4 regions of the Pseudomonas sp. GW821-FHT04D07 genome follow, and region 1 is predicted to be linked to each of the others. Evidence: predicted binding sites of a transcription regulator. Region 1 holds the regulator's gene; each other region holds the start of a gene.
The links. The regulator FliA, encoded in region 1, starts transcription of late flagellar genes. The targets are predictions, from matches to a motif close to CTAAAGTTTNNNNNNNNNNNGCCGNTAA.

Region 1 (7,676 bases):
GGCAAGCGCCCCGATCCTCTGAAGGGCGACCTGCCGATTCCGCCGGATCTGCGCCGCGATACCTGATCAGTGCTCCTTTGGCGCTACTCGGTATAAATACGACTTTTGCGTGCGCCATCACCTATCCATTTAAACCTCGTCGACAGAGTTGGAAGGCTTCTTGCAGAGGCAGGCCTATGGCGCCCGTGGCGTCAAAAGTTTGCTTCAAGGTGACGAGGAATACCGGTGGATCGCTCTCAACTTCTCAACTCGGCGCGCAGCAACCTGAGCAGCCTCGGCCGGGGCAACCTGGGTGTGCCGGTGCTGCTGTTGGTCATGCTGGCGATGATGATGTTGCCAGTGCCGGCGTTCCTGCTGGATGTGTTCTTCACCTTCAACATCGCCTTGTCGATCGTGGTCCTGCTGGTCTGCGTCTATGCCCTGCGGCCGCTGGACTTTGCGGTGTTCCCGACCATCCTGCTGATCGCCACGCTGTTGCGTCTGGCATTGAACGTGGCCTCGACCCGGGTGGTCATGCTCCACGGCCAGGAAGGCCACGCCGCGGCCGGTAAGGTGATCCAGGCCTTCGGTGAGGTGGTGATCGGCGGCAACTACGTGGTCGGTATCGTCGTCTTCGCGATCTTGATGATCATCAACTTTGTCGTGGTCACCAAGGGTGCCGGACGGATTTCCGAGGTGAGCGCGCGTTTCACCCTCGATGCGATGCCCGGCAAGCAGATGGCGATCGACGCCGACCTCAACGCCGGCCTGATCGATCAGCCACAGGCCAAGCTGCGGCGTCTGGAAGTCGCTCAGGAAGCCGAGTTCTACGGCTCGATGGACGGTGCCAGCAAATTCGTCCGCGGTGACGCCGTCGCCGGCCTGCTGATTCTGTTCATCAACCTGATCGGCGGCATGGCGGTCGGGATCTTCCAGCACCATATGAGCTTTGCCGACGCCGGCAAGGTCTACGCCTTGCTGACCATTGGTGACGGTTTGGTGGCGCAATTGCCATCACTGTTGTTATCCACAGCCGCGGCGATCATGGTGACCCGGGCTTCCGGTTCGGAAGACATGGGCAAGCAGATCAGCCGGCAGATGTTCGCCTCGCCCAAGGCCCTCGCTGTCGCCGCCGGCCTGATGGCGGTGATGGGCCTGGTGCCGGGCATGCCGCACTTTTCCTTTATCAGCCTGGCGGCCGTGGCCGGCGGCATGGCTTATATGCTCTGGAAAAAACAGAATGTCGCCAAGGTCCAGGCCCTGGCCGAAGTCCAGCGCCAGCAGGACCTGCTGCCATCGCCGGCACGGACCATGGAAACCAAGGAGCTGGGCTGGGACGACGTCAGTCCCATCGACATGATCGGCCTGGAAGTCGGTTATCGCCTGATTCCACTGGTGGACCGCAACCAGGGCGGGCAATTGCTGGCGCGGATCAAGGGGGTGCGCAAGAAGCTCTCCCAGGACCTGGGCTTTCTGATGCCCACTGTGCATATTCGTGACAACCTTGACCTGGCACCCAGTGCCTACCGCCTGACCCTGATGGGGGTGACCCTGGCTGAGGCCGAGATTTACCCGGATCGCGAGCTGGCGATCAATCCGGGCCAGGTCTACGGCCCGCTCAACGGGATTACCGCCAAGGACCCGGCCTTTGGTCTGGAGGCGGTCTGGATCGAGGTCAGTCAGCGTTCCCAGGCGCAGTCCCTGGGGTACACCGTGGTCGACGCCAGCACCGTGGTGGCGACGCACCTCAACCAGATCCTCTACAAGCACTCCAGCGAGCTGATCGGCCACGAGGAAGTCCAGCAACTCATGCAATTGCTGGCCAAGGGCTCGCCGAAGCTGGCCGAAGAGCTGGTGCCGGGGATCATTTCCCTGTCGCATCTGCTCAAGGTGCTGCAGGCCTTGCTCGCCGAACACGTGCCGGTCCGCGACATCCGCAGCATTGCCGAAGCGATCGCCAACAATGCCTCCAAGAGTCAAGATACTGCCGCTATGGTTGCCGCGGTTCGCGTCGGATTGTCCCGTGCAATCGTCCAAAGCATTGTGGGGCTTGAGTCCGAGCTGCCTGTGATCACCTTGGAGCCCAGGTTGGAACAGATATTGCTCAATAGTCTGCAGAAGGCCGGACAAGGCTCGGAAGAAGGCGTTCTTCTGGAACCGAGCATGGCCGAGAAACTCCAGCGTTCGCTGATCGACGCCGCCCAGCGCCAGGAAATGCAAGGGCAGCCGGTGATCCTGCTGGTAGCTGGACCGGTTCGCGCGATGCTTTCGCGGTTTGGACGACTGGCGGTGCCAAGTTTGCATGTCTTGGCCTACCAGGAAATTCCGGACAACAAGCAAGTGACCATCGTTGCGACAGTAGGGCCCAACGGCTGAGGTAGTGGGTTATGCAAGTTAAGCGTTTTTTCGCCGCCGATATGCGTCAGGCCATGAAGCTCGTGCGTGATGAGCTGGGCTCGGACGCGGCCATTATCGGCAACCGCCGGATTGCGGGCGGTGTCGAGCTGACGGCTGCCCTGGACTACAAGCTCTCGGCGCTGTCGCCGCGGGTGCCGAACATGGAGCTCGAAGACGAGCTGCGCAAGACCCAGTCGCGTATCGTCACCGCCCAGGCCGAACTGAGCTTGCGCAGTGACGGCGATACCGACAACGCAACCAATCGCCAACTGTTCGCCGGCCTGCCGCTGACCGCCGCCGAGCCGCTGATCGAACCGACTTTCGACGAGCCGCGGCGCCCGGCGCCAGCGCCTGTGGTGCACGCCCCGGCGGTGGACCAGCGGGTGTTCGACTCGATGCGTTCGGAACTCAACGGCCTGCGTGAGCTGCTGGAAGTCCAGCTGGGCTCCCTGGCCTGGAACCAGTTGCAAGGCCGTCAGCCGCAGCAGGCCAACCTCTGGCGCCGTCTGCAGCGCATCGGCCTGTCCGGGCCGCTGTCGCGCGACCTGCTGGAACTGGTTACCGGGATCGACGAGCCACGCCAGGCCTGGCGCATGCTGCTGGCGCACCTGGCGCGGATGATTGTCACACCCGAGATCGAGCCACTGGAAGAGGGCGGTGTGATTGCCATGGTCGGTCCTGCCGGCATGGGCAAGACCACCACGCTGGCCAAGCTGGCGGCGCGCTACGTGCTCAAGTACGGCGCGCAGAACATCGCGCTGGTGAGCATGGACAGCTTCCGCATCGGCGCCCAGGAGCAGCTCAAGACCCTGGGGCGGATCCTCAATGTCTCGGTGACCCATGTCGACCCGGGCCAGTCCCTGGCCCAGGCCCTCGATCCGCTGCTGCGCAAACGCGTGGTGCTGATCGATACCGCCGGCCTGCAGGCCAGCGACCCGGCGTTGCGCATGCAACTGGAAAGCCTGGCCGGACGCGGGATCAAGGCGAAGAATTATCTGGTCCTGGCTACCACCAGCCAGAAACAGGTGCTGACGGCCGCCTACCACAGCTATAAACGCTGCGGGCTGGCCGGTTGCATCCTGACTAAACTGGATGAAACGGCGAGCCTCGGCGAAGTGCTGAGCCTGGCTATCAGTCACGAACTGCCCGTGGCCTATCTGACCGACGGGCCGCGTATTCCGGATGATCTGCACCTGCCACGCCGGCATCAACTGGTGTCCAGGGCGGTCAGTGTGCAAATGCAGGAAGAACCCAGCGAGGAAGCCATGGCCGATATGTTCGCTGATATCTACCACAGCCCGTCGAAGCGGGTGGGCTGAGATGAGTATTCAGACGTTGCAAATTACCTACATCGATGGTCTGCCACGCATTGTTCCGACAAGTGAACGCGCAGCCACTTATGTGGCCTTCCGTCTAAGCAAGACAAGGTAAGAAGAGAACATGGGCAGCATGCATCCCGTACAGGTGATCGCGGTGACCGGCGGCAAAGGTGGCGTCGGGAAGACCAACGTGTCAGTGAATTTGTCCCTGGCGCTGGCTGAGCTTGGCCGGCGCGTCATGCTGCTGGATGCGGATCTGGGGCTGGCGAATGTCGACGTCCTGCTCGGCCTGACCCCCAAACGCACCCTGGCCGACGTGGTCGAGGGCCGCTGCGAACTGCGCGACGTACTGTTGCAAGGTCCGGGCGGGATTCGCATCGTGCCGGCGGCCTCGGGGACCCAGAGCATGGTGCACCTGAGCCCGGCGCAGCATGCCGGCCTGATCCAGGCATTCAGCGATATCGGCGACAACCTCGATGTGCTGGTGATCGACACGGCCGCGGGTATTGGCGAGTCGGTGGTCAGCTTCGTCCGCGCGGCCCAGGAAGTGTTGCTGGTGGTCTGCGACGAGCCGACCTCGATCACCGACGCCTACGCCTTGATCAAACTGCTCAACCGCGACTACGGCATGAACCGCTTCCGCGTACTGGCCAACATGGCCCAGAGCCCGCAGGAAGGCCGCAACCTGTTCGCCAAGTTGACCAAGGTCACGGATCGTTTCCTGGATGTGGCCCTACAATACGTCGGCGCCGTTCCTTATGACGAGTGTGTCCGCAAGGCCGTGCAAAAGCAGCGCGCGGTCTATGAGGCATTTCCCCGTTCGAAATGCGCCTTGGCGTTCAAGGCAATCGCGCAGAAGGTCGACACCTGGCCGCTCCCTGCCAATCCTCGGGGGCACCTGGAGTTTTTCGTCGAGCGTCTGGTGCATCAAACGAGTGCGGGACCGGTTCTATGACTGCCAGTGGCTATCGCATGTATTCCAAGTCGTCACGTGACAGCCAGTATGAACTGATCGAGCGTTACGCACCTTTGGTCAAACGTATTGCCTATCACCTGCTGGCGCGACTGCCGGCCAGCGTTCAGGTCGAGGATCTGATCCAGGCCGGGATGATCGGTCTGCTGGAGGTCTCGACCAAGTACGACGCGAGCAAAGGTGCCAGTTTCGAGACCTATGCCGGCATCCGTATCCGCGGCGCGATGCTTGATGAAGTGCGCAAGGGTGACTGGGCACCGCGTTCGGTGCACCGCAATACACGCATGGTCAGTGACGCAATTCGTGCAATTGAAGCAAAAACCGGCCGTGACGCTAAAGATCACGAGGTTGCAGCCGAACTCCAATTGAGTCTCGACGATTATTACGGGATTTTGAACGATACCTTGGGCAGTCGCCTGTTCAGTTTCGACGACCTGTTGCAGGACGGCGAACATGAAGGGCTGCACGAGGACGGCGCGAGTGCTCATCTCGAACCGTCGCGCGATCTGGAAGATGAACGCTTCCAGGCGGCGCTGGCGGATGCGATTGCCAATTTGCCGGAGCGTGAGCGACTGGTGTTGGCGCTGTACTACGACGAAGAGCTGAACCTCAAGGAAATTGGTGAGGTGCTGGGGGTCAGCGAATCGCGAGTCAGCCAGTTACACAGCCAGTGCGCGGCCCGCTTGCGGGGGCGTTTGGGGGAGTGGCGAGCGCGTTGAAGGCAGTGCGGGAACACTGCGAACGAGACCGACATGGCGTTTGACGCCCTGTGGGAGACTCGGCCGGATGAGGTTTCCATGCAGTCGTTGAGTGCTGTGCCGAATTGATTGAACAGCGCGTCCAGGTGCTGAACGCGTTTAAGACTGCTTGGAGGTCGAATTGGACAAGAACATGAAAATCCTCATCGTTGACGATTTTTCAACGATGCGGCGGATCATCAAGAACCTGTTGCGTGACCTCGGGTTCACCAACACGGTTGAGGCGGACGACGGTACTACCGCGATTCCCGTCCTCAACAGCGGTAGCATCGACTTTCTGGTCACTGACTGGAACATGCCCGGCATGACCGGCATCGATCTGCTGCGCCACGTGCGTGCCGATGAAAAGCTCAAGCACCTGCCGGTGTTGATGGTCACGGCCGAAGCCAAGCGCGAGCAGATCATCGAAGCTGCCCAGGCCGGTGTAAACGGCTATGTGGTCAAACCATTCACGGCCCAGGCGTTGAAAGAGAAGATCGAGAAAATCTTCGAACGCATCGGCTGATGAAGTCCACCACGGGGGCGCTATGGAGCACAACGAATCTTCACTGGGTGATTTTGAACTAACCCTGAAAAAACATGCCCGCGAACTGGTCGACAGCCTTGAAAAAGGTCGATTTGGCGACGCGGTGCAAATGATCCATGAGCTGAATCAGACCCGTGACCGTGGCCTGTACCTGGAAGTCGGCAAGCTCACCCGCGAATTGCACAGCGCTATTGTCAACTTCCAGATCGACCCGCATATGCCGCAGGCCGAGGAAGTCTCGCAGATCACCGACGCCACCGAGCGCCTGTCCTATGTGGTCAGGCTGACGGAAGCCGCGGCCAACCGCACCATGGACCTGGTGGAGAGTGCGACCCCGAGGGTCACTGGCCTGAACGTGGAGGCCAAGGCCTTGGGCGCTGACTGGAGCCGTTTCATGCGGCGCGAAGTCGGTGCCCAGGAGTTTCGCGAGTTGGCGCGGCGGGTCGAGACGTTCCTGTCCCGCAGCGAGCAGGAAACCCGCGCGGTGTCGAGCGAGCTGAACGATATTCTGCTGGCCCAGGATTACCAGGACCTTACCGGTCAGGTGATCAAGCGCGTGACCCAAATGGTCACCGAAGTGGAAAGCAACCTGCTCAAACTGGTGCTGATGGCCAGCCAGGTCGACCGTTTTGCCGGTATCGAGCATGATCACGATGCCATCCTTGCCGAAAAAGATCCGCAAAATGAGTTGGCCAAGGGTGTAGGTCCGCAGATTCATGCCGATAAACGTGAAGACGTTATGTCCGGTCAGGACGATGTCGACGATTTGCTTTCCAGTCTTGGATTCTAGGAGCACCCAAACACATGAGCTTCGGCGCCGATGAAGAGATCCTTCAGGATTTTCTGGTTGAGGCCGGCGAGATTCTGGAGCAACTGTCCGAACAACTGGTCGAGCTGGAAAGCCGGCCTGATGATGCGGACCTGCTCAATGCAATCTTTCGCGGTTTTCACACTGTAAAAGGGGGCGCCGGCTTCCTCCAGCTCAACGAGCTGGTGGAGTGCTGTCACATCGCCGAGAACGTGTTCGACATCCTGCGCAAGGGTGAGCGACGTGTCGACTCGGAGCTGATGGACGTGGTCCTGGAAGCGCTGGATGCGGTGAACGGCATGTTCAGCGAAGTGCGCGAACGTGGCCCGATCACTGCGGCAACCCCGGAACTGCTGGCGGCCTTGGCGCGTCTGGCGGAACCGGCGGCTGCCGAAGTCGTGGCCGCGCCGGTGGCCGAGGCCGTGGTGCCTGAAGCGGTCGCTGAAAGCGAGTCTGGTGACATCACCGACAATGAATTCGAATTGCTGCTCGACTCCCTGAACAGCGTCAAGGCCGCAGCCGAGGCACCAAAAGCCATGGCCGTGGGTGCGGCGCCGGGCGAGGCTGGCGGCGATGAAATCACTGATGCCGAGTTCGAATCGCTGCTCGACCAGTTGCACGGCAAGGGCCAGTTCGCCCCGGATGCGGTCGCGGCACCGACTTCGCCGGCAGCCCCAGCTGCCGCCAGCGGTGCGCCGGAAAGTACCGATATTACCGACGACGAATTCGAAGCTTTGCTGGACCAGTTGCATGGCAAGGGGTCGTTCAAGGTCGAAGCGCTCGATACCACCGCGGCTTCGGCCCAGGCGGCTGAAAGTACAGGCGCCGCCAGCGGTGACCTGATCACCGACCAGGAATTCGAATCGCTGCTCGACGAGTTGCATGGCAAGGGCAAATTCACCGAAGTGGCCGCGAC
Region 2 (7,676 bases), on a different contig from region 1:
ATGCCAGTTTTTCAATGCTGGTAAATCAAGGGCTTGCGGGCAGGTGGCGGGCGGCAATGCCAGAAAAGCGGCAAGGCATTTCCGCCGAGTGCCGGTAAAGCGGCAAAAGCGTCGCAAAAAAAACGGGAACCCGTCGGGGTTCCCGTTTCGTGCAGGACTTGGCGCCTACTTGGCCTGGTAGATGATTCCCGGGCTGCATTGCACCATCTGGTAATGATCCGGCAGCCCATTCAAGGCTTCCGAGGCGCCGAGGTACAGGTAGCCTCCCGGTTTCAAGGTACCGTGGATACGCAGCAGAATGTCTTTCTTCACCTCGGCGGAGAAGTAGATCAACACGTTGCGGCAAAACACGATGTCGAACTTGCCCAGGCTCGCATAGCTGTCCAACAGGTTGAACGAGCGAAATTCCACCCGGCTGCGAATCGGCGCCTTGATCGCCCAGCGTCCCGGCCCCTTGGGGTCGAAGAAGCGTTGCAGACGCTCGGGCGACAGGCCGCGGCCGATGGCCAGGCTGTCGTACTCGCCGCTCTTGCAGTTGGTGAGCATCAGCCCGGACAGGTCGGTGGCGACAATCTGCGTGCCCCCCTTCAACTGCCCCATGTTGGTCCGCTCGAACTCGTCGATCGACATCGAGATCGAATAGGGTTCCTGCCCCGACGAACAGGCCGCCGACCAGATCCGCAGACGCTGGCCGGGGCTGGCCTTGATCATTTCCGGCAACACCTTGTTCTTCAGGACCTCGAAGGGGTAGGTGTCGCGAAACCACAAGGTCTCATTGGTGGTCATGGCATCCACCACCTGCTCGCGCAAACCGCTGCGGGGCTGGGTCTGGATCCGCTGGACCAATTCGCCAAGGGATTTGAGCCCCTGCTGTTCCATCAATTTATTGAGACGGCTGGAAACCAGATACTGCTTGTTTTCACCGAGCAGAATGCCACAGGCCTTTTCCAGGAAGACCCGGAACTGTTCAAAATCCAAATTACCCGTAGACAAATGATGCCGCCTCTACAATCGTTCGTACCGTCAGGAACGGAGGTCCCTGATCGCTTATTCTGCTGCCTTGATCCGACCGACTACCCGTGCTGCCAGGTCATCGGGTCGGAACTTGGCCAGGAAATCATCGGCACCGACCTTCTTGACCATTGCCTGATTAAAGACCCCTGACAAGGAAGTATGCAGGATGATATGAAGTTTTTGCATGCGTGGGTCGTTGCGGATCTCGGCCGTCAGAGTGTAGCCATCCATTTCAGGCATTTCGATGTCGGAAATCATCATCAGAAATTCCTCTTCCGGCTTCTTGCCCTCCTCGACCAGCTTACGCAGGTAGTCCAGCGCCTGCCGGCCGTCGTTCAACGCCACCACTTCCACGCCCACGGTCTGCAAGCAACGCGTGACCTGCTTGCGCGCCACCGACGAGTCATCCACCGTCAGCACCCGCATGGAAATCGCCTTGGCCTGGGTCTCGACATCGACCACCCCATGAGAGATGGACTCGGAGGTCGGCGAAACTTCGGCAAGGATTTTCTCGACGTCGATGATTTCCACCAACTGGTTGTCGATCCGGGTCACGGCGGTCAGGTAGTGATCGCGTCCGGTGCCCTTGGGCGGCGGATGGATCTCCTCCCAGTTCATGTTGACAATGCGCTCCACCGACTTCACCAGGAAACCCTGGGTCTTGGTGTTGTACTCGGTAATGATCACAAACGGATTACTTTGATCCTTGAGAGCGCCCGACCCGGTGGCCATCGCCAGATCCAGGATGGGAATGGTTGCCCCGCGGATATTCGCCACGCCACAGACCACCGGGCTGGATTTGGGCATCAGGGTCAGCTTGGGGCACTGCAGCACCTCCCGCACCTTGAACACGTTGATCCCGTACAACTGCTGACCGTCCAGACGAAACAACAACAGTTCAAGGCGATTCTGCCCGACCAGTTGCGTACGCTGGTTCACCGAATCCATCACACCCGCCATGCCAGCCACCTCTCACACAAGCTTCATGATCCGACGCTTATTCAGCACTAAACGGCACGAGCCTTGCTTTTTATACTGTTATGAAAGCACAAACGACATTTTTTCGACGCCTGACATCACAGTACCGCAGATTGCTCTGGGTCTTGGCGGTTTTATGCAGTCTGAACCCCGGCGGCCCTGCCTTTGCCGACTCAGCGACCCTGCCTGATCAGCTTATCGGCGTGACCCAAGGCTTTCTTGAGTTCACCGTAGAAGACTATCTGGCGACCAGTCAAACCGAAGGACGCTACGAAATCCAGGTCAACCAGCTCGATCCGCGCCTACGCCTGGCCGCTTGCGACAAGGAATTGACAGCCAGCCTGGAAAGCCCTGCCATCCCCATTGGTCGGGTCACGGTCAAGATCCGCTGCGAAGGTAACTCGCCCTGGACCGTGTTCGTACCGGCCCAGGTCAAGCTGTTCCGCAATGTGGTGGTCAGCACGCGCCCGCTGAAACGCGCCGGAATCATCGAGCCCGGCGATGTCGCCCTGCGCGAACGCGACATCAGCCTGATCAACCAGGGCTTCCTGACGACCACGGAGGAGGCCATCGGGCAGAAACTTGTCCGACCAATGGTCATGGATCAGGTCGTCACCCTGGTTCATCTGGAACAGGCCGAAGTGGTCCGCAAGGGCGACCAGGTGGTCATCAGTGCGACAAGCGGCGGCCTGGTGGTCAAGATGCCGGGCGAAGCCCTGTCCAACGGCGGCCTGAACGAACAGATCCGCATCAAGAACCTGAACTCCCAACGGGTGATCAAGGCACGGGTAACCGCGCCGGGACAGGTGGAAGTCGCGCTGTAGAGAACTGGCGTTAAGCGGCAGCTTTTCCTAAACTGTGTCCCAGGCAGGGACACCGCCGACACACGCAGACTCATGCTCATATGAGCCTAAAGTTTTCCCGGGTATGGCCGAAAACAAGGCAAGCGTCCAAATACCCAGAGGTTTTTTCCATCATGGTCATCGATTTCAGTCGTTTGAATAACGCCCCGTCACTGACAGGCAGTACGCGCACCAGCGCCAGCAAGGAAGCCGACGGCTCCGGCAAATCCGCAGCCGTGAGCACTCCGGCCGCCTCGGTCAGCCAAAGCGGGGAATCGGTACACCTCAGCAATGAGGCTCAGCAGTTGCAACAAGTCACTGACAAGCTGCGCGACCAACCTGTTGTCAACAGTGCCCGTGTGGCCGAGTTGAAACAGGCGGTTGCCGATGGCAGCTACAAAGTCGACAGCAACCGCGTAGCCAGCAAACTGCTCAACTTCGAAGCCCAGCGCTAGGCTTCGGCCTGCGTCAGGCTTTTGGACGCTTAAAAACCAAGGCCAGCCATGCACGACAACACTCTGCTGCAACTGATCACCGACGATTTTGCCCCCGCTCAAGACCTGCTTGAGTTGCTGCGCGCCGAATCCCTGGCGCTCCATGGCCGCAACATGTTCGAGCTGGAGGAGATTCTGGCCCGCAAGCAAGCGTTGATCGTTCTGCTGGAACAACACGGCCGCAAGCGCAGCCAGCTACTGGCTGACCTCAATTTGCCCAGTAACCGTACCGGACTGGAACAACTCGCCGCGCAGTCCAGCATTGGCGAACAGTTGCTGAGTCAGAGCGATGTACTGACCCAATTGCTGGCCGATTGCCAAACCGCCAACGAGCTCAACGGCCGTAATATCCAGGTTCAGCAAGCGACAACCGCAAACCAGTTGAAGATCCTGACCGGCGGCGAAACCCCCGCCCTCTATGACGCGCGCGGCTCAACGGCGATGTCCATGAAACCGCGTCCGCTCAGTCAGGCTTGAACCGGGCCTTGCGCGTGCTCTATCAAGGCGCGCAACATGCTGGCAAAATGCTAGCCTTTGCGTGCAGTCGTATTTTGTCTGGAGATTGATGAACCGTGTCCAATGCCTCAAGCGCGGAAGATGCTCCGCAGCCACCCAAGGTGCTTAGCACGCCTCTGGAAATTTCCGCCAACCTACGGATGCTGCAGGAAAGTCACGACCCGCTGATCATCACTTTTCATGAGCGCAGCCAGCGCTTCCAGAGTTTTGTGATCGATGTTGACCGTGAAACCGGCACCCTGGCCCTGGACGAAATGATGCCGCGCGACGGCGAACGTTTCCTGTCCGCCGGTGAGCCCTTTCGCGTCGAAGGCTTCCATGAAGGTGTGCGAATCGCCTGGGAACAGCCGCAACCCATGACCATCGACGAGACCAACGGTTGCTACCGTGGCTCGATGCCCAATGAAGTGGTCTATCACCAACGTCGCAATGCCTTCCGCGCCGCCTTGAAGTTGGCCGCGCTGGTCAATGTCGAACTGGGCGGCGAGAAGCTCAAGGCGCCGTTGACTGGCAAGCTGCTGGACATTTCCGCCACCGGCTGCAAACTGCGCTTCGAAGGCGATATCTCCGAGCGCCTGCAACTGGGCCAGGTCTACGAACGTTTCATTGCCGCCCTGCCCTTCGGGCCCATGACCGCCCCCGTGGAGCTGCGCCACCTGCACTTCGAAGAAAGGATCAACACCACCTTCGCCGGCGTGCGCTTCCACAACATGAGCGGCCTGGTCCAACGCCAGGTCGAGCGTTTCGTCTATCAGCTGCAGCGTGAAGCGCGGCGCTTCGATAAAGACGACGATTTCTGATCCAGCAATCGCCATAAAAAAACGGGCCATCCTCATCAGGTGGCCCGTTTTTTTATGCCCAACGTTTCAGTTGCTCGACTTGTACGCCGGCTCCGGGTCCGACTCGTCCACCTCGGACGCCACCTCGGCCTCGGGTGGCGTGGCCACGACACTGTCGCACATCTGGTCCAGCACGATCTGCTCATCGACCCGCGGGTCAAGCGCCGCGCCCAGCGGCGACATGGCTTCCGGCATGACCACGTGCATCAAGGGCGCATCCTCGACCTGATGCAGGTTGGTCACCGCCGCAGGTCGGATCCGCCACACCAGCATCAAGGCGAAGAAGCTGAAAAACGCGTAGAGCATCTGGCTGCCGAACAGCTTCATCAGCACACCGGCCACCAGGGGCCCGATGCTTGCGCCGATGCCATAGGTCATCAGCAGCATGGCCGTCAGCGAGACCCGCCGATCGCCCTCGATATGGTCGTTGGAAAAGGCCACCGCCAGCGGATACAGGCAGAACTGCAGCAAGGACACCACGAAGCCTGCGGCGAACAACACCTCCAGCGGCGCATGGGACATGATCGCCAGCGGCAATGAGGCCAAGGCCAGCAGAAAGGCGATGCTGCGAATCAACAGTGCCCGGTCATAGCGATCCGACACCCAGCCCAGCGGCCACTGCACCAAAAAGCCGGCAAAAATGCAGCAGCCCATGAACATCCCCACCTGCTCGGTGGACAGCCCCTGCTGGGACGCATACAAAGGTGCCAGACCGTAGAAAGAGCCGACGATGATCCCGGCACCGAGAACGGTTGTCAGCGATTGCGGCACCCGCTTCATAAAGAAGCGCGGCTCCAGCGGCGCCGGATGCAACGGCGCCGGGTGAATCCGCCGGGTCATGGCCACGGGCACCAGGCACAGGGCAAAACACATCGCCACCGCCATCAGCAGTTCCAGGCCCAGGGCCGGGTGCAGGACCAGGATCATCTGCCCGAGGATCAACCCCAGGTAGGAGGCGATCATGTAGCCGCTGAAGACCACGCCGCGCTGCTTGGCTTCCGCCTGCTCGTTGAGCCAGCTCTCGATGACCATGTACTGGCACATCATCCCCAGGCCCACGATCATCCGCAGAAACAACCAGGCCGGCAGCCAGTCGATCAAGCCATGACCGAGCACCGCCGCACCGACAATACCGGCGCAGGTGGCATAGGCGCGGATATGGCCGACCCGGGCAATCAGCCGGTGGCCGATCTTGCCGCCCAGCACCAGGCCGAAGTAGTTGGCGGCCATCAAGGCGCCCACCCACAGGCTGTCGACATGCCCGGCGGCCAGGCGCAGGGCGAGGTAAGTACTCAAAAGGCCGGAGCCGATCAACATCATCAGCGAGGCGAAATACAGCGCTCGAAAGGGTTTCCAGATTTGGCGCATCGGCGTTCCGAGCGGCTCCTTGAATAGGGTATCGGGCTATCCGACAAGATAGCCCGAACGGGACGACTACAGCTATGCCTGGGAGGCCAGAACACGACGCTCCCAGGGGGTAATTTCATCCAGGAAACTGGTCAGCTCCAGGCTCTTCGAGGCGATGTAACCTTCGATGAACACGCTGCCGAACAGCTCCCTGGCCAACGGACTACGTTTCAGACGTTCGAGCGCGGCATGCAAGGTACATGGCAACGACAAAGAATCCGGAACTTCGAATTCGCCCTGGATGGCCGCCGTCGGTTCCAGCTCGTGCTCGATCCCGTACAGGCCCGCCGCCAGGCTCGCGGCGATCGCCAGATAGGGGTTGGCATCGGCCCCCGGCAGGCGGTTTTCCACACGTCGTGCCACCGGCGCACTGGCCGGGATACGCAAGCCGGCCGAGCGATTGTCATAGGACCAGCAGGCATTGTTCGGCGAGGCAAAGGGATGACACAGGCGCTGGTAGGAGTTCACGTTCGGCGCAAACAGCGCAGTGAAGTCCGCCAGGCAGGCCTGCTGCCCACCGATGAAATGGCGGAACGTCGCCGTCGGCTCACCCTTGGTATCGCTGAACACATTACGTCCGCCGTCGGCCTGCACCACGCTCTGATGGATATGCATCGAACTGCCTGGGGTGTGGGCCAGCGGCTTGGCCATGCAGACCACGCTCAGGCCGTGCTTGAGGGCGACTTCCTTGAGCAGGTGCTTGAACAGGAAAGTCTGGTCGGCCAGCAGCAGCGGATCGCCATGCAGCAGGTTGATCTCGAACTGGCTGACACCCATTTCATGCATGAAGGTATCCCGCGGCAGTCCCAGGGCGGCCATGCATTCGTAGACTTCGCTGAAGAACGGACGCAGGCCGTTGTTGGAACTGACGCTGAACGCCGAATGGCCCTCCTCGCGACGACCGTCCAGACCCACCGGCGGCAGGAACGCCTGGCTCGGATCGGGGTTGGGGGCGAAGACGAAGAACTCCAGTTCGGTCGCGACCACCGGCGCCAGGCCACGGGCCGCATAACGCGCGATCACCGCCTTGAGTTGACCACGGGTCGACAGGTTGGAGCTTTCGCCGCTCAGCTCGTCCGCATCGCAGATCGCCAGGGCACGCGGTTGCCGGCTCCAGGGCAGGCGGTGAATCTGTTGGGGATCGGCGTTGAGTGCCAGGTCGCCGTCGTCACTGCCGTAGAAACGCGCCGGCGGATAACCGCCCATGATGCATTGCAGCAACACCCCACGGGCCATCTGCAGGCGCCGCCCTTCGAGAAAGCCCTCGGCGGTCATCACTTTGCCGCGCGGGACACCATTGAGGTCCGGGGTGACACACTCAATCTCATCAATGCCGGTCAGTCGCTGGGCGAGTGAACGCTGGCCATCGGTCGTCATGACTCAATCCTTGTTATTGTGCGGGCCGCTAACGGCGTCCCGTACAAAATACGCATCACCCGTTCAAAATTTCAAGCAGGACACACAGAAAAACCTGACAGTGCAATCAGCTTGCACCCTCGCGCTCAGGGCAGGTAAAGACGGAAAAGCGCCCCGCCCAAGGTCCCTCCATTGGCGATCTCGATCCTTCCACGCACGCCGCTGCGCTC
Region 3 (7,676 bases), on a different contig from region 1:
CCGGCCGGCCGAGCGCAACCGTGCAACTGGTGGAAGCCTACAGCAAGGTCCAGGGCCTGTGGCGGCTGCCGGGCCATGAACCGGCCTTCAGCGACAGCCTGGCCCTGGACATGGCCAGTGTCGCCGCCAGCCTGGCCGGGCCCAAGCGCCCGCAGGACCGGGTATCGCTGCCGGACGTCGCGCAAGCCTTCAGCGACTTCATGGCGCTGCAATTCAAACCGGCGCACAAGGACGAAAGCCGGCTGGAAAGCGAAGGCGGCGGCGGTGTCGCGGTGGGCAATGCGGATATGGTCGGAGAGGCCGACTATAACTACGAGGGCCAGACCTACCGGCTGAAGAATGGCGCCGTGGTCATCGCCGCTATCACCTCCTGCACCAACACCTCCAACCCCAGCGTGATGATGGCCGCCGGCCTGGTGGCGAAAAAAGCCGTGGAAAAAGGCCTCAAACGCAAACCCTGGGTCAAGAGTTCCCTGGCCCCCGGCTCCAAGGTGGTGACCGACTACTACAAGGCCGCCGGCCTGACCCGCTACCTCGACGAACTGGGCTTCGCCCTGGTGGGCTATGGCTGCACCACCTGCATCGGCAACTCCGGGCCGTTGCCCGAGCCGATTGAAAAAGCCATTACCCAGTCCGACCTCACTGTCGCCTCGGTGCTGTCCGGCAACCGCAACTTCGAGGGCCGGGTGCATCCGCTGGTGAAGACCAACTGGCTGGCCTCGCCGCCGCTGGTGGTGGCCTACGCCCTGGCCGGCAGCGTGCGCATCGATATCAGCCGCGAGCCGCTGGGTGAAGACCAGGACGGCAAGCCGGTGTACCTGCGGGATATCTGGCCCAGTCAGAAGGAAATCGCCGACGCGGTGGCCCAGGTCGATACCGCCATGTTCCACAAGGAGTATGCCGAAGTCTTCGCTGGCGACGCGCAGTGGCAGGCGATTGCAGTGCCACAGGCCGCCACCTATGTCTGGCAGAAGGATTCGACCTATATCCAGCATCCACCGTTCTTCGACGATATTGCCGGGCCTCTGCCGGTCATCGAAGATATCCAGGGCGCACGGGTACTGGCCCTGCTCGGCGACTCGGTGACCACCGACCACATCTCCCCCGCCGGCAATATCAAGGCCGACAGCCCGGCCGGCCGTTATCTGCGCGAACAAGGCGTGGAGCCGCGGGACTTCAACTCCTACGGCTCACGTCGCGGCAATCACCAAGTGATGATGCGCGGCACCTTCGCCAATATCCGCATCCGCAATGAAATGCTCGGCGGCGAGGAAGGTGGCAATACTCTCCATGTACCGTCCGGCGAGAAGCTGCCGATCTATGACGCGGCCATGCGCTATCAGCGCGAAGGGACACCACTGGTGGTGATTGCCGGCCAGGAGTACGGCACCGGCTCGAGCCGTGACTGGGCCGCCAAGGGCACCAACCTGCTGGGGGTCAAGGCGGTGATCGCCGAGAGTTTCGAGCGTATCCACCGTTCCAACCTGGTGGGCATGGGCGTGCTGCCGTTGCAGTTCAAGCTCGACCAGAACCGCAAGAGCCTGCAGCTCACCGGCAAGGAAACCTTGAATATCAGCGGGCTGAGCGGCGCCGACCTGCAACCGCGAATGAACCTGACGCTGACCCTGACCCGTGAGGACGGCAGCCAGGAGAAAATCGAGGTGCTGTGCCGGATCGATACCTTGAACGAAGTGGAATACTTCAAGGCCGGGGGGATTCTGCATTATGTCTTGCGGCAGTTGATCGCGTCCTGATCGGCGCACCGCAAGTCGTCTGATAAAGCACCGGCCCCGGCCGGTGCTTTTATGTGGGGGGGACAAGCGTGGTACTCAGGTGCCAATTAAACTCAACGAAATAAGGCGCTACTTTTCGTACACTGCTAGGCTCCAGCCACTGTTGCTGCAAGCCATTCACCTTGAGGTCAAGTCCGCGAACAGTAAGATGCGAGCCGCCCCTCAGTGTTGAAAACCATATTCAATATTTCCCCAACCCTGCCGATATATCGTCAAAGCCTTGCGGATAGAGAAACCATGCGTAATAACCAACCCATAACCCAACGCGAACGCACCTTCCCCGCTCAGCAACGGTTGATTTCCACTACCGACGCCAAAGGCGTGATCACCTACTGCAACGACGCTTTTGTCGAGATCAGTGGCTTTTCCCGCGAAGAACTGATCCGCGCACCGCACAACCTGGTGCGGCACCCGGACGTTCCGGCGGCGGTGTTTGCGCATATGTGGAACACTCTGAAACAAGGCCTGCCATGGATGGGCATTGTCAAGAACCGCTGCAAGACCGGTGACCATTACTGGGTCAACGCCTATGTGACGCCGATTTTCGACGGCAACCAGGTGATCGGCTACGAGTCGGTGCGGGTCAAACCCAGCGCCGAGCAGATCCGCCGCGCCGAGGCGCTGTACCAGCGCATCAACCAGGGCAAGTCGGCCGTGCCGCAGCGCGACAAGTGGCTGCCGGTGCTGCAGGACTGGCTGCCGTTCATCCTGGTCAGCCAGGTCAGCTTCCTGATCGGTGTCTGGCTCAACTCCTACTGGGGCTTCGCCCTCGCCGCGGCGGTCTCGGTACCGCTCGGCCTGTTGGGCCTGGGCTGGCAGCAGCGCGGCCTCAAGCGCCTGTTGCTCCTGGCCGAACAGACCACCTCCGACCCGCTGATCGCGCAAATGTACACCGACAGCCGTGGTGCCCAGGCCCGCCTGGAAATGTCCATCCTCAGCCAGGAAGCACGCCTGAAAACCTGCCTGACGCGCTTGCAGGACACCGCCGAGCACCTGACCAACCAGGCGAAGAAGTCCGACGAACTGGCGCAGAAAAGCTCCACCGGTCTGGATCGTCAGCGCCAGGAAACCGAGCAAGTGGCCACCGCCGTCAATCAGATGGCCGCCACCACCCAGGAAGTCGCCAGCCACGTCCAGCGCACGGCCGATGCCACCCAGGAAGCCAATCGCCTGACCAGTCGCGGCCGCGATATCGCCGGCGAAACCCGCGAGGCCATCGAACGCCTGTCGGTGGTGGTCGGCGAGACCGGCAGCACGGTCACGCAACTGGCCAAGGACAGCGACGAGATCGGCGGCGTGGTCGATGTGATCAAGGGCATTGCCGACCAGACCAACCTGCTGGCCTTGAACGCGGCCATTGAAGCGGCCCGCGCCGGGGAAATGGGTCGTGGTTTCGCGGTGGTCGCCGATGAAGTGCGTCAACTGGCGCAACGCACCAGCGAATCCACCGGCCAGATCCACGCCCTGATCGCCAAGCTGCAACAGACCGCCGGCAACGCCGTGCAAACCATGGACGCCGGCCACCGCCAGGCCCAGGAAGGCGTGGCTCGGGTCATGGAAGCCGACGCGGCGCTGGTGGGGATCAGCGAAGCAGTGGCCAATATCACCGACATGACCACCCAGATCGCCGCCGCCACCGAAGAGCAAAGCTCGGTGGCCGAAGAGATCAGCCGCAATATCAGCACCATCGCGCAACTGGCCGACCAGACCTCGGAACAGGCGCACGACTCGGCGCACTTGAGCGAAGAGTTGACCCGCACCGCCAACACGCAGTATTCATTGGTGGAGCGCTTTAACCGCTGAGTGTCAAAGAGCCCTGAAAAACCCGATGATTAATAGTCATCGGGTTTTTTATTATCCAAAGAAAAGTTAATCAACTCTTTTTTTAAAGTAAGAAACTTCCTAAAGCCTATAAACCTCTCACTGACACAATACACCACCATCAAACCCAACCCTGCAAAACTCTTGACAAGCTCCGGCAGTTACTATTCGTTAAAGCTCTGGCATGACATCGCATAGATAGTTACTACCCACTTGAGACTTTCATGCCTTATTTGCCAGACCCACACGTACCGACGCAAACACTCACAATAATCGGTAAAGCGTCCGACCGTGAAACTACCTGACAACACTCAATTAGATAGCAGGACTATCCTTATGATGGATCTAGTGAACACCCTACAGTCTCGCGTCATGAAAGAGGACCTTATCGCCCCCCGTGTCGAGCAAGCTGCCCCGGAGGACGGGCTGCTGCCTGTCGGCGAGCTTGCCAGGCCCGTCTCGGTCTCCCTGCCGCTCTGGCCGAATGCCAGGCCCGATGACCGCTATCAACTCACCTGGAACAACGCATTGATTGGCGACCCCATTCAACTGACCTCCCCTCTCCAATCCGGTTATATCCTGTATACGCACATCCCCGTCGCCACGCTGGCCGTAGAAGGCCTCTATCAGCTCGGTTACCGGGTCACGACAAGTTCAGGCGAAATATCCTACTTGTCTCAAACCACCCCCCTTATCATTGACCGCAGCCCACCCGGCGGCACTCTTCTCGCCGCCCTTATCCTCCCGACAATCGCCCTCGACGGCCTGAGCAACAATGAACTCGTGGCCCTGGGCAACCAACTCACTGTCACGGTCCCCGGCTACTTCGACATGCAGTGGGGCGATGTTATTCAAAGTTACTGGGGCGAACTGGCCGGCCCTACCCATACCGTACAAGCCGATCAACCCGGTAGCGATAAAGTCCAATTCAGCGTTGATCGAAGTTTCCTCGAACACCTGGGCAACGGCGAGTTCGCCCTCAGCTACAGCATCCGCGATCGCGCCGGCAACACCTCCGTGCGCTCGCAAGCGGTGACGCTCAAATTGCAGTTGCAGCAAGCACCGACCAACCTGCAAGCGCCCCAGGCCCTGCAACTCGACAATGGCCAGGTGCACGACGCCCAGGCCCGCGTCGGCGTGAAGATCGCGGTGCCCACCTACCAGCATGTCGCCATCGGTGACGAAATCTGCGTGCTGTGGAACGGCGAACGGGCCGCCGCCCGGCGGATCATCACCGCCCACGAACTGGACAAGCCCCTGCTGCTGAACGTCATGGCGCGTTATCTGGTGATTTCCCGCCACGGCGACGGTCCGGCCCGGGTGAACTACCAAGTGCGCCGCAATGGCGAGGTGTTCACCTCGGCCGACCTGGAACTCAAGGTTTTTTTGCAGTTGCCCGGCCCGCAGGACCCGACCCCGCAGACCATGGTCAACGAGGCCCTGGCCGCGCCGCTGATCAAGGGCAAGAATGCGCATGGCCGGCGGCTGGACAACTACCTCGATGAAGACAATGCGCAACTCTCGGCCGACGCGGTCATCGCCTGGCGCAGGGCGTTCCAGGCCGGCGACCGGATCAACCTGTTCTGGGGCCAGTCCAGCCAGCCATTGGTACGCACGATTACCCCACGGGATGTCGAAGCCGCCTGCTACCTGGTGATCAACGTACCGAACAGCCTGATTGCCGAGCAAGGCTGCGGCGTCGATATCAGCGTGCAGTACACCGTGACCCGGGAAGGCAACCCGAACACCTCCTACTCGCCCAAGCAATCGGTCGCGGTGATTTTTCAGATGCAGTTGCCGGGCGGCTCGGCGGGCCTGATGGAGCCGGTGTTCACCGGGGCCAGTGTGCTGAATGTAGTGGACCCGCGCAAGGATCCCGAGGGCACGGTGCTGCTGGTCAGCCCCTATCGCAACATGAAAGTCGGCGACCGCATCGTCCTGCGCTTTTGCGGTTTTGACGCGCTTACCGGGGGCAACGAGATCGAGGCCGCGAGCTTCAGCACCGAACGCCTGGTCAGCGAGCACGAGCTGCGCAACGGCTGCCGGCTGCGGGTGCCGCTGGCGCGCCTGATGGCCATCGAGCATGGTCGTGGCCGGGCCCGTTACGAGGTGATCAGCGAGCTGGGGCGGGTCACCTCATTACCCGCCGATGTCTACATCTCGTCACGCGCGACCGTTATGGCGCGTTGAGCGCCCGTCATGAACAAGCCCTCGGCGATCCATCGTCGAGGGCTTCGATAGCGGCGGTCATCCATGACGACAGGGATCAGAAGGCGTAGCGCAGGCCGACATTGACGCCCCAAGGCTGCTCGATATGTTCGCCCTTCATATAGTCGAAATCAGCGTGCAGTTGCAGGTCCTTCGACAGCGCCGCGGAAACCCCCACGCCCAACTCGCCACGGGTGCCGAACAGGCTGTTGTCGAAGGCCGTGTCATTGACCTTCACCGTGTTGTCGTTACGGGAGAACTCATGGGCCATGGCCACCCGCAAGTAAGGCTGCAGCAAACCACCATCGCGCAGTTCGAGATTGCGCCCCAGGGTCGCGCCGGCCTTGCCGAGCACGGAAACGGTCCGGCCGTTATCCACTCTCAGGCCGTTGTCCAACTGGTAGTTATCCCCCTTGACCAGCACCGAGGACAGCTGGGCGTAAGGTTCGACAAACAGATCGTCACGCAGCTTGATGTGTTTGCCGAACTCCAGCGAAGCGCCGTAGGCGAAGTTGTCGTAGTCGCCCTTGGCCTTGGTGCCGTTGGTCATCGAGACATCGGCCTGGTTATCGAAGCGGTTCAACTTGAGCACGCCGTCGAGGTAATAGCCGTCGTCCCGCAACCAGGTGCCATAGGCGCCGAGGGAGTAGCTGTCCACCGTGGCGGAGGTGCCGCGACTCAGGCTCAGGTCGGAACGGCTGTGACCGGCCATGACCCCGACCATCAGTTGCCCATCGCTGACCGGCACAGGTAGATCAACCCCGAACGACAAGCCTTTCTGCCGCTGCTTGTAGCCGAATCCCGCTTCGGCGGTGACGTTGTACTGGTTGCCGTAGCCGCGGATCCAGCCGCCGCCCTCGCCACTGCTGCGGATTTCGCCCATGCGGCTGCGCAAGGTGGCCAGTTCACCGTACCAGAGGGTCGGCCCGACGCTGAACAGTGCCAGCGACGCCTCGGTCGAGGGGCTGATGGTCTTGCCGGAGCCGACGATAAACCAGTCGTCGCCCTGTTTCTCCAGCAGATAGGAGTAGACCCCCAGGTCGACGCTGCCGCCGACCACCTCGAACAGGGCATCGCCGCCTTCGGTATGCACCACATGCAAGGGCGTGATCTCGGGGGCGTTGGGCTCCAGCCCGGTGTTCTGCACATTCAGCAGGAAATTGCCGTGGGCCTGGCCATTGATATTCAGCCTGTCCCCGGAGTTATCCAGCAGGTTGACGTGCATATTGAACATGCCGGTACCGGACAACTCGCCCAAGGACAAGGTGTAGAACTGCTCGGCCGAGCCCAGGGTCACGCTGCCACCGTCCATGGACAGCGCTTTGACCTCGGCATCGCCGGTCAGCGTCCAGTTCGCACGACTATTGATCGCCACACTGTTGGTGTTGACCAGGTTGCCGAACAGTCGCGCGCCGTTTTGCAGGGTGACATCCAGGGTGCTGCTGTCATCGGCCACCAGGTCGCCGCGCAGCAAACTGCTATCGGCGGTGAAACCGACGTCACTGGCCCCCGTGACATCCAGCAAAATGCCGTTGCCGGCCAGCAGGTTCCCACCATTCTGCACGGTGATCCGTGCAATGGTGCCTTCCTCCGCCGAAATGGCCTGGCCGCTCAGACCTGCTATCGTCGAGTTGTCGACCACGATGTCGGCTTGCTGGGGAATGATCGGCCCGCCCGGCGCAGCCGTTCGGCCATCGAGTTGCAAGCCGATTGAATCACCCTGCACATAGCTGTCGTTGGCCATGTTCAGCGTTGCCCCGAGCAAGCGGATACCCACACCGCCCGCACCGGCATAGTCGCTGCCGAACACCCGGGTGTTATCGAGGCTGAGTCGCCCCAACGCGGCCACCGCAA
Region 4 (7,676 bases), on a different contig from region 1:
CAGTTGATGGTATGCCCAGATATAGAGCCCGCCGATTTGTTGCTCGATCACCTGGTCGAGAAATAACTGCAGATTGTGATCGCTCAGGCCACGGCTGGTCAGCGCCAGGATCAACTGCCCAGGCCGTGCACCATGGGCCAGGGTACGCTCCAGGGATTGGCCCACGTAGCGCTCGATTTCGGCATCGGTCCACATCCGGCTGGCGTAGCAATAGTGCACGATCTGCTCGCAATGCCCGGACTCGACCACTTGCCGGATCTTGTCGTTGAGGGCCATGCCGGTGCTGCTGGTGGGGGTGTTGTAGGTGTAGCCCGAGATAAAGCCAAAACGGGTCTGTTTGTTCCGCTGCTTGAGGATCTGCATGGCCGTGATGACATTCGGGATGTTCATCTGGCACTCGTCGTCGAAGTCGACGCCGTCCCAGTTATTGTCGAGGGTCGCGTTGACGATGGCGTCGATCTCGTTCTGGTCGGCCGGCTTGGCCTTCGGTGAGCAGAGGCCGCCGCCGTAGCTCCAGAGCACTTTGCCAGTGTAACCGTCTGGACGTGGAGCTGCCGAGGTAGCGGGGCTCCAGCCGGGTGTGCTGACAGTGCCGGTGGTCAGTCCGTCGAGATGGGTCACCATACCGTACATCATCTGGGTGAAATGCGGCATGGGTTCGCGAGTGAGGGTCTGGCTCCAGCCGCCGAGTTCGAAGGTGGGTCGGGTCATGCTCGTTCTCCTGGGCGTGCCGTCGAAGGTGACGGCACTTCAGGAGCGAGTAAACGAAGGCGCGAGGCCGAGGTGGAGGTACTTATCTATTGCACCAGCCAGGCAGCCGCGTGCTTAGCTCAGGAGCCGGATCGGCTGCCCGGCCGACCAGGCCTGGATATCTTCGATCATCTGGCTGTAGAACAGCCGGTAGTTGTTCTGGCTGACGTAGCCGACATGGGGGGTTGCCAGGACATTGTCCAGCTTGCGGAAGGGATGCTCGGCTGGCAACGGCTCCTGTTCGAAGACGTCCAGCGCGGCACCGGCCAGTCGGCCTTGCTCCAGTGCCGCGATCAGCGCCTGTTCGTCGACGATCGGCCCACGTGCGGTGTTGATCAGGTAGGCCGAGGGTTTCATCCAGGCCAGGGCCTCGGTGTCCACCAGGCCACGGGAACGCTCGCTGAGCACCAGGTGCACGGTGAGCAGGTCGGCCTGCTTGAACAGTTCCGCCTTGCTGACGTATTCCACGGCGGATTCGGCGGCGCGTTCGGCGGTGAGGTTCTCGCTCCAGGCGATGACCCGCATGCCGAACGCCTTGGCGTAGCCGGCAATACGCTGGCCGATGCTGCCCAGGCCGAGGATGCCCAGGGTCTTGCCATACAGGTCGCCGCCCAGGCCTTGCTGCCAGTGTCCGGCGCGCAGGGAGTTGGCCTCCTTGAGCAGATTGCGGTTGGCGGCCATGATCAGCGCCCAGGTCAGCTCCGGCGCGGCCTGCTTGTAGCTGTCGGTGCCGCAGACCTGGATGCCCAGGGCGCTGGCGGCCTTGATATCGAGGGCGGCGTTACGCATACCGCCGGTCACCAGCAGCTTCAGGCGCGGCAGTTGGCGCAGCAGGGCCTCATTGAACGGGCTGCGCTCGCGCATCACGCAGATCACCTCGAAACCACCCAGGCGCTCGGCCATGGTTGCGGTATCGGCCGGGTAGTCGTGGAGAAAACTGACCTGGCCCACGGTGCTCAAGGCACTCCAGTCCACCGCCTCGGCGGCCACGCCTTGCCAGTCATCGATTACCGCGATCTGTAGGGGCATTCACTCTTTCCTCGTTATTGTTTGCTGACCCGCCGGTCGAGCAGGTCCTTGAACGGGTAATAGACCGGCTGAGTGAAGATCATGTCGTAGATTAGCGCCGAGTTCCAGGCGATCGCGACGTGGGCGCGCGGGCATTCGACATACAGAATTTTCAGAAGAATCGGAGCGATGCTGGTGAGCGGCGATTAACCCTGGATTAACGCATCTCTAGAGAGCGCCACTGAACCTGTAGGAGCCCGGCTTGCCGGCGATGGCGTCGGTGAGTTCAATGCAGGACTTGATGGCCTCATCGCTGGCAAGCCAGCTCCCACAAAATTGGCGGAGGGCTGTGAGGTGTCAGGCCGTGGAGCGCTGTGGGGTTTCCAACAGGTGCTTGAGGTTGTCCATCGCCCGCGTCGAGACCTCGACCATGCGTGCGTGCAAACCGTTCAGGTGCAGTTCGGTGATGTATTGCAGGGTGCGGACAAACAGCGTGCCACGGCCGTCACGCAACAAACTGTAGTGGATGCAGCCATCGACCACGGCGGAGGTAAAGGCCATCTTGAACTCGCCCGGGGCATCGGCGATGACCACCCGATAGTTCATCTCGATCCGTAAACCCAGCAGGTCGATGACTTCGGTGAAGCGCTGATCCTTGGGCAAGGGACCACGGATGCCGGTCTCGGCGCTGACGGAGGTGGGGTGCCATTCGTGCCAGCGATCCGGCTGGGTCACGTAGGCGTAGACCGTCTCGATATCGGCTTCTATATAGACTTTGTTGCTGAGCGTTTTGGCATAAGGCTGGAAAGAGGGGGGTTCCATGGCTCTGCTCCGACTGCAATCCTTGTTAAAAGGCGGAAACAGTAATGAGCATAGGTGATACAAAATATTTCGTACTTTACAAGACCAACACAAGACCGGCGGTCGTGCCCCGACTCCGGGGCACGAGCGGCAGCGTGTTACTTGACCTTGAAACGGCCCATCAAGGCGCTGACGCGGTTGTTGGCGTCCAGCAGGCTGCGGGTGTTGGCATCGGTGGCATGGCCGCTCTGGACCAGTTCATCGACCATATGGCGGATCTGCACCATGCTGCGGTTGATCTCTTCGGTGACCGAACTCTGCTGTTCGGCAGCCGTGGCGATCTGGGTGCTGAGGCTGTTGATATGGCTGACGGAGCCGGCCATTTCATCGAGCCCGGCGTTGACCCGCGCGGTGGCGTCGGCCGCGGACTGACAGCTGGCCTGGGTATTCTCCATGGCGGCGACCGACGAACTGACCCCCTGGGTCAGGCGCGTGAGCATCTCGTTGATTTCCGAGGTGCTGGCCTGGGTCCGGGCGGCGAGGGCGCGGACCTCGTCGGCGACCACCGCGAAGCCACGCCCCTGCTCGCCGGCGCGGGCGGCTTCAATGGCGGCGTTCAGGGCCAGCAGGTTGGTTTGCCCGGCAATGGCGCCGATCACCCCGAGAATCTCGGTGATGCGCTGGGCATCCTGCTGCATGCTCTCGACCTTATGGGTGGCGCTGGAGACTTCGTCGATCAGGGCGATCACGCTATTGGACGCCTCGCCCACCACCACCCGCGAACGGTCGGCATGTTCGTTGGCGCGCTGGGTGAAGGCGGCGGTTTCGGCGGCGTTCTGCGCCACGGTGTCGGCGGTGGCACTCATCTCGGTGATGGCGGTGACCGTCTGTTCGGTTTCCGAGGCGTGGCGGGTGAGGATCTGGTTGGTATGGGCCGAGGTCTGTTGCAGCTTGTCCAGGCTTGAGGCCATGTCGCCGGTGGCCTGGGTGACTTCGCCGATCATGTTCTGCAGGTAGACGATAAAGCGGTTCACCGAGTGGCCGATGGCCCCCAGCTCGTCTTCGGCGCGGATGGTGATGCGCCGGGTCAGGTCGGCATCGCCGGTGGACAATGCGTCGATATTGGTCTTCAGCGCGCGCATGCGGTTGACCAGCTGGCTGATGGCATACACCTGCAACAGCACCAGCAGCACAATCATCGGGATCTGCAGCAGGGCCAGGGTATTGAGCACGTCATCGCGCTGGGCGGCGAGCAGTTGGGTCGGCAGGGCCGTGGCGAGGTACCAGGGGGTGCCTTCGATGGGGCGCATGAAGAAGGTGCTGGCCACGCCGTCATTGTTGAATTCCACGCGATGGGACGCGGCGTCACGGTTTTGCAGAGCGGTCTTGACCTGTGCGGCGAAGGCCGAGTTGCCGGCCAGGTCGTTGATGTTCTTGAGCACCACCGGGCTGTTGATATGGCTGCTGTTGCTGATGATCTTGCCGTCGGCTTCGACAATCAGCATTTCACCGCCGATGTCTTTTTCCTTGCTCGCCACCAGGTCGTTGAAGAAACCCAGGGTCACGTCGATGGTCGAGACGCCGTACGGCGCACCGTCGCGCTGGATGGCCATGGCGCAGTTGGTCCGCGGTTCCTGGCTGGCGTCATCCTTGTAGGCCGCCGCCCAGGCGCACTGGCCGCGTGGGGTGGCCATGCCGCCCTTGTACCAGGGTTGCTCGTAATAGTTGGGTGCTTCGGCACTGTTCCAGAAAGTATTGACCTTCAACTGGCCGTTGGCATCGCGATGCCAGAAGGTGCTGTGCTTGTTCCGTCCTGGCGTGCGCTGACCGGGCAGGGGCCAGATACCGCCACCGAAGACCTTCAACTCGCCGTACTGGTCCACCAGGCCGGGCAGGACCTTGTCGATGGTGTCGCTGTCGAGCAGGGGAATGGTCTGGGTAATGCTGCGTTGCTGGGCCTGGACCTTGTTCAACTCGCCCTTGATCTGCTCGGCCACTTCGGCCACGCGGTTGAGTACGACCTGTTCTTCGGTCTGGCGCAACGTGGGGGCGACCAACTGGCTGATCCCGACCACGGTCAGGACGAACAGCAGCAGAACGAACAGGACCAGAAACAGCGTGTAGCGGGCTTGGATCGTACGGAACATGGGCATGGGAGCTGTCCTAGCAAAGCGGTTTTTATTATTCGGTCGGCCTGATCTCGTCAGGGCTTCGTTCGGTTATCGGCTTGGGGTAAGCGAGCTTTAGGTACGATCGTGCAAGAAAGTGCCAGGGAGCCGTGAACACTTTTGCGGATTACCCAAGCGCGGGCTGGCGTTCATTCTGGCGAACGCGATGTTCTGGCAGTCGTTGCTGGCCCAGGCGGGCGGGATTGCCGTCAGCGGAGGCTCCACGCTGAGTCAGGCGGGCATGGCGTGCCAATCACCAATATTGCCGCGCTACCGGGCTATCACGTCCATCTGGGCATGCTCTACGGCAGCCTTGGCAAGGACGATCAGATGGTGCAGCAGTTCCACACCGAGAAAGCCTTGTTCCCTGAATCGACGGCTTACATGGACTTTCTATTGGGCAATGCCAAGAAGGGGATTAAGCAATGAATCCACGTTTTCTGAGTGCTCTGGACGCTCTGTTGCTGGTGAGTCTGCTGGGTGGCTGCGCAGTCCCCAAGAGCGTGGATTATTCGTCGTATTGGCTTCGCCCCAACCCACAATTGCAGTACATCTTTTCGATGGGTGTCTTGTAACAAAGATTGTATATTTGTACATTCATGTTACATGACTGGAATCATTTCTTATTTCCACCTTTGACAGGACACTGCTTATGCTCGCCTTGAAAGGACCTCAGCAGCACGGTGACATCTCCCTCGACCGTATGGCCGGAGGTCGGGTATGAGCAGTGGTTCAGTCGTCGCCTGGGCCACCGCGCTCAGTACTCGCGTGTTTGAGCGCAAGGCTGCCGATACGAAGAACGCCAACCTGCAGGAAATCAAGAACAAGCAGGTGCTCAACAACATCCCGAGGGATCCGACCGCCCTCGACACCACGCAGATGCAGAAGGACAAGCTGCAGTCGCAGTTCCAGGGCTTCGACCCGAAATCGGTCACCCCGGATCAGTTGACCAAGTACAGCAATATCCTCAAGGAACATGGCCTGATCAGCACGACCACCGCCGGCCTGCTGGCTACCGCCGGGACGAAAAACAAGCCAGGCGAAAAATTCAACGCGCTGGACTATTTCGCCAGCCAGATCAGCACGCTGCAAAGCGGCAGCTCCAGCGACCAGTTCTCCAATCATATGATCCCGGAATACAAGAAGGCGATTAACGTGTTGCTGAACCTGCAGCAGTTCGCCAGTTCCGGCGCGAGCATGTCGATCGATACCAAGGTCTGAAACCCTTGTCGCACTGATGACCGTCTGCATCGGCCAGGTGCTTGCGCCAGGCAAGCGCCGATCAAACACGATCCATGTTCCCAGCCATCACCCTCCCGCCATTGATGGTCCGTGCTCGCCGCCTATGATGACCGTGACGTCTGTCGGCCTGCCGCCGTGATCCGACAGCCTCGCGTACTTTCATTCCTGCGAGCGCCACCATGACTCAAACAAGAACCCTCTACGACAAGCACATCGACTCCCATACGGTGTGTCGCCTCGATGATCAGGGCCATGTCCTGCTGTATATCGACCGTCAGGTCATCAACGAATACACCAGCCCGCAAGCCTTCAGCGGCCTGCGTGAAGCCCAGCGCGGAGTCTGGCGCGCCGAAACCGCGCTGGCCGTGGTCGACCACGTGAACCCCACCGCGCCCAAGCGCATTGCGGCCATGCCGGACGCCGGCGGTGCGCGGCAGGTGTCATACCTGGCCGAAAACTGTGCCGACTTCGCTATCGAACTGTTCGATGTGCTCGACAAGCGCCAGGGCATCGAGCATGTGATCGCCCCGGAGCAGGGCTTTATCCTGCCGGGCATGGTAGTCGCCGCCGGTGATAGCCACACCACCACCTATGGCGCCCTCGGCGCGTTTGGCTTCGGTATCGGGACCTCGGAGATCGAGCATCTGCTGGCCTCGCAGACGCTGGTCTACAAGCGCCTGAAGACCATGCGGGTTACGGTCAGCGGCGAGCTGGCAGCGGGTCTGACTTCCAAGGATGTGATCATGGCGCTGATCGGCAAGATCGGCGCTTCCGGGGCCACCGGCTATGCCATCGAATTCCGGGGTTCGACCATCGATACCCTGAGCGTCGAGGCACGCATGACCATCTGCAATATGGCGGTGGAGGCGGGGGCGCGCGGTGCTTTCATGGCGCCGGACGAGAAAGTCTTCGCCTACCTCAAGGACAAGCCCCGGGCGCCCAAGGGCGAGCTGTGGGAGCAGGCCGTGGTCCGTTGGCGGGAGCTGCACACGGATGTCGGTGCGCGGTTCGACCGCGAAGTCGAACTGGATGCCAGCGCGCTGGAGCCCATGGTCACCTGGGGCACCAGCCCGGACCAGGCCGCGCCCATCGGTGCGCGCGTGCCGGACCCGCAAGGCATCAGCGACCTGATCCTGCGCCAGGACATGCGCCGTGCCTTGAACTACATGGGGCTGGAGGCCGGCATGCCGTTGAACGAGATCGTGATCAGCCATGCTTTTATTGGCTCCTGCACCAACGCGCGCATCGAGGACCTGCGTGATGCGGCCCGTGTGGTGCGTGGCCAGCAGGTGGCCAAGCATGTACGGGCGATGATCGTGCCGGGTTCGACCCAGGTGCGCGATCAGGCCGAGGCAGAAGGCTTGGCGGCGGTGTTTATCGACGCCGGCTTCGAGTGGCGGCAGTCGGGTTGCTCGATGTGCCTGGCGATGAACGATGACGTGCTGGAGCCCGGTGATCGTTGCGCCTCCAGTACCAACCGCAATTTTGAAGGGCGTCAGGGCGCGGGCGCGCGCACGCATTTGATGAGCCCGGCGATGGTCGCCGCGGCAGCCATTGCCGGACACCTGATCGATATTCGCCACCTGGAGCCAAGGCCATGAGCATGCAGCCGTTTTCCCAAGTCACCGGCAAGGCCGCGCCGATGCTGGCGGCCAATATCGACACCGACGTGATCATGCCCAAGCAGTTTCTCAAGGGCATCGATCG

Region 2: the regulator FliA is predicted to act here: its motif matches at 2,903-2,930, upstream of flgM (flagellar biosynthesis anti-sigma factor FlgM).
Region 3: the regulator FliA is predicted to act here: its motif matches at 1,974-2,001, upstream of AC07T0_RS13265 (methyl-accepting chemotaxis protein).
Region 4: the regulator FliA is predicted to act here: its motif matches at 4,779-4,806, upstream of AC07T0_RS14770 (methyl-accepting chemotaxis protein).

What each region holds. Positions count from the first base shown of each region.
Region 1 is NZ_JBWKTH010000001.1:644,142-651,817, forward strand. Features, by position in the region: gene flhB (flagellar biosynthesis protein FlhB) at 1-66, shown strand, start outside; gene flhA (flagellar biosynthesis protein FlhA) at 226-2,355, shown strand; gene flhF (flagellar biosynthesis GTPase FlhF) at 2,367-3,695, shown strand; gene fleN (flagellar synthesis regulator FleN) at 3,817-4,650, shown strand; gene fliA (RNA polymerase sigma factor FliA) at 4,647-5,387, shown strand; gene AC07T0_RS03070 (chemotaxis response regulator CheY) at 5,560-5,931, shown strand; gene AC07T0_RS03075 (protein phosphatase CheZ) at 5,954-6,742, shown strand; gene AC07T0_RS03080 (chemotaxis protein CheA) at 6,757-7,676, shown strand, end outside.
Region 2 is NZ_JBWKTH010000041.1:10,079-17,754, reverse strand. Features, by position in the region: gene cheR (protein-glutamate O-methyltransferase CheR) at 166-993, opposite strand; gene AC07T0_RS29520 (chemotaxis protein CheV) at 1,048-1,974, opposite strand; gene flgA (flagellar basal body P-ring formation chaperone FlgA) at 2,055-2,816, shown strand; gene flgM (flagellar biosynthesis anti-sigma factor FlgM) at 2,969-3,289, shown strand; gene AC07T0_RS29505 (flagella synthesis protein FlgN) at 3,338-3,805, shown strand; gene AC07T0_RS29500 (flagellar brake protein) at 3,901-4,644, shown strand; gene AC07T0_RS29495 (MFS transporter) at 4,711-6,051, opposite strand; gene AC07T0_RS29490 (glutamine synthetase family protein) at 6,124-7,365, opposite strand; gene AC07T0_RS29485 (sensor histidine kinase) at 7,593-7,676, opposite strand, start outside.
Region 3 is NZ_JBWKTH010000008.1:186,163-193,838, reverse strand. Features, by position in the region: gene acnA (aconitate hydratase AcnA) at 1-1,754, shown strand, start outside; gene AC07T0_RS13265 (methyl-accepting chemotaxis protein) at 2,031-3,596, shown strand; gene AC07T0_RS13260 (hypothetical protein) at 3,987-5,804, shown strand; gene AC07T0_RS13255 (autotransporter outer membrane beta-barrel domain-containing protein) at 5,881-7,676, opposite strand, start outside.
Region 4 is NZ_JBWKTH010000010.1:120,397-128,072, forward strand. Features, by position in the region: gene AC07T0_RS14755 (hypothetical protein) at 1-711, opposite strand, end outside; gene AC07T0_RS14760 (D-2-hydroxyacid dehydrogenase family protein) at 826-1,779, opposite strand; gene AC07T0_RS14765 (SRPBCC family protein) at 2,116-2,580, opposite strand; gene AC07T0_RS14770 (methyl-accepting chemotaxis protein) at 2,718-4,712, opposite strand; partial or broken gene AC07T0_RS14775 (DUF4810 domain-containing protein) at 4,995-5,156, shown strand; gene AC07T0_RS14780 (hypothetical protein) at 5,448-5,948, shown strand; gene leuC (3-isopropylmalate dehydratase large subunit) at 6,149-7,570, shown strand; gene leuD (3-isopropylmalate dehydratase small subunit) at 7,567-7,676, shown strand, end outside.